DNA from 3 places in the Amycolatopsis sp. NPDC051758 genome. Region 1 is predicted to be linked to each of the others. Evidence: riboswitches for the same ligand, from Rfam matches in the RefSeq annotation. Region 1 holds a riboswitch; each other region holds the start of a gene.
What was found. A riboswitch is a leader RNA that binds a small molecule or an ion and turns the genes downstream of it on or off. The one in region 1 is predicted to bind thiamine pyrophosphate.
Positions count from the first base shown of each region.

Region 2: linked by a shared signal. The riboswitch ahead of thiC (phosphomethylpyrimidine synthase ThiC) and the one ahead of ACIA5G_RS41825 (thiamine ABC transporter substrate binding subunit) in region 1 are both predicted to bind thiamine pyrophosphate.
Region 3: linked by a shared signal. The riboswitch ahead of thiO (glycine oxidase ThiO) and the one ahead of ACIA5G_RS41825 (thiamine ABC transporter substrate binding subunit) in region 1 are both predicted to bind thiamine pyrophosphate.

Region 1 is NZ_JBITCJ010000011.1:391,732-393,987, reverse strand. Features, by position in the region: gene ACIA5G_RS41825 (thiamine ABC transporter substrate binding subunit) at 1-971, opposite strand, end outside; TPP riboswitch at 993-1,100, opposite strand; gene ACIA5G_RS41820 (4a-hydroxytetrahydrobiopterin dehydratase) at 1,133-1,417, shown strand; gene ACIA5G_RS41815 (DUF1330 domain-containing protein) at 1,817-2,104, opposite strand; gene ACIA5G_RS41810 (hypothetical protein) at 2,151-2,256, opposite strand, start outside.
Region 2 is NZ_JBITCJ010000001.1:924,745-927,000, forward strand. Features, by position in the region: gene ACIA5G_RS04835 (hypothetical protein) at 1-122, shown strand, start outside; gene ACIA5G_RS04840 (S1C family serine protease) at 213-1,124, shown strand; TPP riboswitch at 1,173-1,294, shown strand; gene thiC (phosphomethylpyrimidine synthase ThiC) at 1,288-2,256, shown strand, end outside.
Region 3 is NZ_JBITCJ010000001.1:934,694-936,949, reverse strand. Features, by position in the region: gene ACIA5G_RS04900 (hypothetical protein) at 1-543, shown strand, start outside; gene thiE (thiamine phosphate synthase) at 606-1,265, opposite strand; TPP riboswitch at 1,297-1,402, shown strand; gene thiO (glycine oxidase ThiO) at 1,396-2,256, shown strand, end outside.

The DNA.
Region 1 (2,256 bases):
TTCTGCGGCAGCGGCGCGACCTGCGCCCAGCCCGCCGGCAGGTCCACACCCTGGCGTGTCGGGTAGACGTACATGTTGGCCGCCACGGTCGCTTGGAACTGCTGCGACAGCAGGAAGTCGACCACCTTGCGCGCGCTCTCGACCTGCTTGCCGCCGGCCAGCACGCCGGCGTACTCGACCTGCCGGTAGCAGGTGTCGAGCAGCGCCTTCGTCCGCGGCTTCCCGTCGTCACCCACCTCGGCGGCCGGCGACGACGCGTACGAGACGACGATCGGCCGCGGCCCCTTGCCGGACGAGCCGGAGAACTCCTTGGTGTAGGCCTCTTCCCAGCCGCTGACCACCTTGAGGCCGTTGGCCTTCAGCTTGGTCCAGTAGTCCTTCCAGCCGGCTTCGCCGTACTTGGCGATGGTGCCGAGGAAGAACGCCAGGCCGGGTGAAGCCGTCGCCGGGTCCTCGGCGACCAGCAGGTCCTTGTACTTCGGGTCGGCGAGGTCGTCGTACGACTCCGGCGCCGCGATCCCCTTGCTCGTGAAGTAGTTCGTGTCCACGTTGACGCAGACGTCACCGACGTCGACCGCGGAGAGCCGGTGCTCGGGGTCGACGGCGTACCGCTGCGGCCCGCGGTCGGCCTCCGGGCTGGTGTAGGGCTCGAAGACACCCTCGGCGAGCGCGCGCGAGGCGAACGTCGAGTCGACGCCGTACGCGACGTCGCCGACCGGGTTGGCCTTGGTCAGCACGAGCTTGTTGGTCAGCGAGCCGGCGTCGCCCTGCTTGAGCACGGAGATCTTGATGCCCGACTGCTTCTGGAAGGCGTCGAGCACCTCCTGCGGGGCCAGGAAGGAGTCGTGCGTCACGAGGGTCACGGTGGGCGTCTGCTGCGTGCCACCGTCACCTTCCGACAGCGAGCACGCCGCTGTGACGGCACCGACGGCGGCGATGGCCGTCGCGGCGCGAACAGCCCTGCGTTTCATCTACCCTCCTGCACTTCGCCGGACGAGGAGGAGAAGCCCTCCCTTCGCCGGCATGATCCGGTCAGGTGCGAACGGTCGCGGGGTGACCCGCCTCTCAGCCCGGCTGACCGGACTCCCGTGGCAACCGTGCAGCGTAGTCCAGGACGTACGACCATGGAGCCATGACGGAAATCTTGAGCGAAGATCAAGCCGACCAGCGGCTGAGCCCGGGCTGGACCCGCAACGGCGCCGTGATCTCCCGCGAGGTGGAGCTGGCGAGCTTCTCCCAGGCGATCGAGGTGGTGGACCGCGTCGCGGTGCTCGCCGAGGCCGCCGACCACCACCCGGACATCGACATCCGCTGGCGCACGCTGACGTTCCGGCTCAGCACCCACTCCGCGGGCGGCCTGACCGCGAAGGACTTCTCACTGGCGGACGAGATCGACTCGGTGCTCGGCGCCTTGTGATCCTGGTAACGCTGAGTGCACCTTTGCCGGGTTTCGGCGTCTCTCGGTAAACAGCTTTGTTATGGAGGGACGGCATGACCCAGGCGATCGTGGTGGGAACGGCGGCATTCGCGTCGATGGTGGCGGCGGCCGGCGGGGTGCTCTGGTTCACCGTCCGCAACCGCCGTCACTCGGATGGCTGAGTGGCGTTTCCGCTGGTCAGCGGCATGCTGCGGTGAGCTTGATCACAGCTGCTAACGAACAGCATGGTCAACGCGCTGAACCCGCGAAAGCATCGGTTTCGGCCCTAGGAAATGCCATGAACAGCACCGCCTCCCTCACCCCCGCCCAGCGCGCCTGGATCAACACCCTCGCCCCCGCGGTGGTGCTGATCGCCATCGCCCTGATGGGTCTCCTCGGCTAGTCCAAGCCGTCGACGAGCAGCAATCGCCGGTCGAGCGCCGTCTCCCTGATCGCCAGCGCGGCGGCGTATTCGGCCGAGGTGTACCAGCGTTCCGCCGTTTCGCGGTCCGGGAACTCGACGATGATCACCTTCTTGTCGGAGTCCCCTTCGAGCACGGTCGGTGTTGCGCCGCGGGCGAGGTAGCGGCCCTGGTGGGCTTCGATCGACGCTTGGGCGAGTTCGCGGTAACGCTGCGCTCGGGCTTCGTCGAGGATCCGGACCTCGGAGATCACGTAGGCACTCACGGCTTCGAGCGTGGCAGAACCGCCCAGGTGGAGCGTGGTGCCGTCACTACCCGGTTGGCCGGATCGTCTCCGGCGGCGGGAACTCCGCCGGGGTGTCGCCGACCGTCCAGTACTCCAGCCCCGACAGGCGGCCGTCGTCGACGAACACGATG
Region 2 (2,256 bases), on a different contig from region 1:
TGGTCGACCTGAGGGACCGCCGCCGTGGCGGGAAGCGCATCGCCGGCGGCCTGGGCGAAGCCCGCCGGGACCTCCCACCGGACCCCCACCTGGGCGACCAGAACGGGACCTACCTGCCCTGAGCCGCACCGGGTTCTCGTTCGGCGAACGGACTTCCCGCCTTTCCAGGCGCAGACTTGTATTACCTGCAACGGTGTAATCGAGGTGCATTCATGGACGAGGCGATGGACGCCTACTCGCGCGCCGTCAGCACGGTCGCGAAGACCGTCACCCCGCACGTCGCCGGGGTCCAGCTCGGGCGCGGCAGCGGCTCCGCGGTCGTCTTCGCCGACGACGGCCACCTGCTCACCAACGCGCACGTCGTTGATGGGAACCAAAACGGCGTCGCGACCTTCGCCGACGGCAGCGAGGTGCCCTTCGACGTCATCGGCGCCGACCCGCTGTCCGATCTCGCCGTGCTGCGGGCGCGCGGCGAGACGCCGTCGGCCGCCGAGCTCGGGGACGCCGACGACCTCGTCGTCGGGCAGCTCGTGGTGGCCATCGGCAGCCCGCTCGGCTTCTCCGGCACCGTCACCGCGGGCGTCGTCAGCGCGCTGGGCCGAGCTCTCCCGGTGCGCCACGGCCGCGCCGGGCGCGTGATCGAAGACGTCATCCAGACCGACGCCGCGCTCAACCCGGGCAACTCCGGCGGTGCGCTCGCGGACTCCGCCGGCCGGGTCATCGGGATCAACACCGCGGTCGCCGGGTTCGGGCTCGGGCTCGCGGTGCCGATCAACACGACGACGCGGCGGATCATCAACACGCTCGTCGTCGAAGGCCGGGTGCGGCGGGCGTACCTCGGCGTCGTCGGCGTGCCCGCGCCGCTGCCGGACGACATCGCCGAGCGCACCGGCCAGAGCGCCGGGCTCCGGGTGCACGAAGTCGTCTCCGGCGGGCCCGCGGACCGAGCGGGTCTCAAAGCCGGCGACCTCGTGCTGACCGTCGGGCGCACCCGCGTCTCGGACGCGCAGGGCATCCAGCGGCAGCTGTTCGCGGAAGTGATCGGCACCCCGTTGCCGATCACCGTGCTGCGCAACGGAGCCATGGTCGACGTCTACGCGACACCCGCCGAACTGGTCGGGTGAGGTGAGCGGACTTGAGTATGTCGCCCCGGCGTGGCATGGTCGGAGGCACAACACCAACGCGGGAGCTCGCGCCATGGCGGGCTGAGAGGGTGACTTGCGTTTCGCAGGCGTCACCGACCGCATGAACCTGACCGGGTAATGCCGGCGTAGGGAGTGAAAGTCGTTGACAACGCTGGAAAGCTCTGCTGCCCAAAAGAAGCACGTCTCCGTCACCACGGGTCCGATCACCGGATCGCACAAGGTGTACCACCAGACCGAATCCGGGCTTCGGGTTTCGGCACGCCGGATCGACCTCTCGAACGGCGAACACTTCGACGTCTACGACACTTCGGGCCCGTACACTGATCCCGATGCCGAGATCAACGTCCACAGTGGACTCCACCGGCTGCGGGCCGGCTGGGCCGACGGGCGTGAGCACAACACCCAGCTCGGCTGGGCGAAACAGGGTGTCATCACGCGGGAAATGGAGTACATCGCGGCCCGCGAGCGTGTCGAGCCGGAGTTCGTGCGCACCGAGGTCGCGAGCGGCCGCGCGGTGATCCCGGTCAACCGCAAGCACCCCGAGTCCGAACCGATGATCATCGGCAAGAACTTCCTGGTGAAGATCAACGCCAACATGGGCAACTCGGCCGTCTGGTCGTCGGTCGAGGAAGAGGTCGACAAGATGGTGTGGGCGACCCGCTGGGGCGCCGACACGATCATGGACCTCTCCACCGGCAAGCGGATCCACGAGACGCGCGAGTGGATCGTCCGCAACTCGCCGGTCCCGGTCGGCACCGTGCCGATCTACCAGGCGCTCGAAAAGGTCGACGGGGAACCGGAAAAGCTGTCGTGGGAGGTCTACCGCGACACCATCATCGAGCAGTGCGAGCAGGGTGTCGACTACGTCACCGTGCACGCCGGTGTGCTGCTGCGCTACATCCCGCTGACCGCGCGGCGCGTCACCGGGATCGTCAGCCGCGGCGGCTCGATCATGGCCGCGTGGTGCCTCGCGCACCACCAGGAGTCGTTCCTGTACACGCATTTCGAGGAACTCTGCGAGATCCTGCGGCAGTACGACGTCACGTTCTCCCTGGGCGACGGCCTGCGCCCCGGCTCGATCGCCGACGCCAACGACCGCGCCCAGTTCGCC
Region 3 (2,256 bases), on a different contig from region 1:
CGCTCGCTGCAGCGCACCCGCGAGGCCGCGCTCAAGGCGCGGCAGCTGGCGACGTCCGGGATCCGCCGGCGCGGCGGGCCCGGTTCCGAAGTGGCGCTGACCGAGCAGCCGACGGTCCAGTTGCCCCGTCCCGAAGACGGCCCGCCCCCGGAGGAGCCTTCGCGACTGCGGAAACTGCGCTGGCCGTTGATCATCGGCACCAGTGTGGCGGCGTTCGCGGTGGCGATCCTGGCGATAGTCGGCGTCGACGCGGCCACGGGCGGCCGCGTGGCGGGCGGCACGGGAGCCGGCATCGGCAAGATCTTCGGCGGCGGCGGGGCTCAGACGGACAAGACTCCGTCGACCACACCTTCGACGTCGACCGAGGACACCCAGAACTCGCCCACGCCGAGCACCGAGACGACGACGGAGACGTCGGCCCCGCCGACAACCTCGACGGACTCGCCGACGACCACCCCGACCACGCCGAGCACAACGGCCCAGCAGCCGACGACCTCGGCTCCGCCCACCAGCCAGGGCGCGGCGTCCACCCCGACCCCGTAACTGCCACGAAGGGCACCTTCAGGGACATATGAGCCCTGAAGGTGCCCTTCATGGCATTCGAATCAGGGGAGGCGGGCCCGCAGCTCGCGCGCCGCGGCCGCCGGGTCTTCGGCCTCCGTGATCGCCCGGACCACCACGATCCGCGACGCCCCCGCCGCCAGCACCTCCGGCAGCCGCGGCAAGTCGATCCCGCCGATCGCGAACCAAGGCCGCGAAGGCGCCGAAGCCGCCGTTGAACGCACCAGGTCCAGGCCAGGCGCCGAGCGTCCCGGCTTCGTCGGCGTCGGCCAGCACGGACCCGTGCAGAAGTAATCCACTCCCGCCTCCGAAGCCGCCGCCGAGGCTTGCGAAGCCGAATGCGTCGACCGCCCGATCACCACGTCGTCACCGAGGATCCGCCGGGCCAGTGGCACCGGGATGTCGTCCTGGCCCAGGTGGAGCACGTCCGCGCCGACCGCCAGTGCCACGTCCGCGCGGTCGTTCACCGACAGCAGCGCTCCGTGGCGCTCGCACGCCTCGGCCAGCACCTCCAGGGCCGCGATCTCGCCGGCGGCCTCCAAAAGACCGGTCTTGTCGCGCAGCTGGATGATGTCGACGCCGCCGGACAGGGCCGCGTCGGCGAACGAAGCGAGGTCACCGCGGGCCGTGCGGGCGTCCGTGCACAGGTACAGGCGCGCGCTGTCGAGGCGGGCGCGGATCTTGTCACCGGAGAGGGCGGGCATAGCGGCGACCGTACCTCGCGAGCTAGGGTGGACGGGTCCGCACGGGAGCCCGAGGCACGGGCTGAGAGGGAGCTGCCGCTCCGACCGTGGAACCTGATCCGGGTCATGCCGGCGCAGGGAGCGTGATCCCATGACGAACCTGGCAGTGGTGGGCGGCGGCGTGATCGGCCTCGCCGCCGCGTGGCGTGCGGCCGGCCGCGGCCACCCCGTCACCGTCTACGACCCCGAGCCCGTCCGCGGCGGTGCGTCCTGGCTGGCCGGGGGCATGCTCGCCCCGGTCACCGAGGCCTGGCCGGGTGAGGAAGACGTGCTCATCCTCGGCGAGGAGTCGCTCAGGCGCTGGCCCGGCTTCGCGAGCGACCTCGCGCAGGAAGGCGTCGACCCGGGCCTGGCGGCACACGGGACGCTCGTCGTCGCGTTCGACAGCGCCGACGCCGGGCACCTCGACATCCTCGCCGGTTACCTGCACTCGATCGGCCGCGTGGCGGAGCGGCTCACCGGCCGGGAGGCCAAGCGGCTCGAACCCGGGGTCGGGTCCGTCCGAAGTGGACTCCACGTGCCCGGCGACCTGGCGGTGGACAACCGGAAACTGCTCCACGCCCTGTACGCGGCCTGCCAGAAGCGAGACGTCCGGTTCGTCCGCGAGCGGGTCGGAAGCATCCCGGACGCCGAGGCCGTCGTGCTCGCGGCGGGCGCCTGGACCGGACGATTGCACCCGCAGCTCGCCGACGCCGTCCGCCCGCTCAAGGGTGAGATCCTCCGGCTCAAACCGCGTCGCGGCTGCCTGCCGCCGCCCACGCACACCGTGCGGGCCGTGGTCGAGGGCCGGCCGATCTACCTCGTCCCGCGCGGTGACCAGGAGCTCGTCCTCGGCGCCACCCAGTACGAGGCGGGCTTCGACAAGGCTGTCACCGCCCGCGGCGTGCGTGAGCTGATCGAGGGCGCCGAACGCGTCTTCCCCGCGATCACCGAGTACGAGCTGGCCGAGACC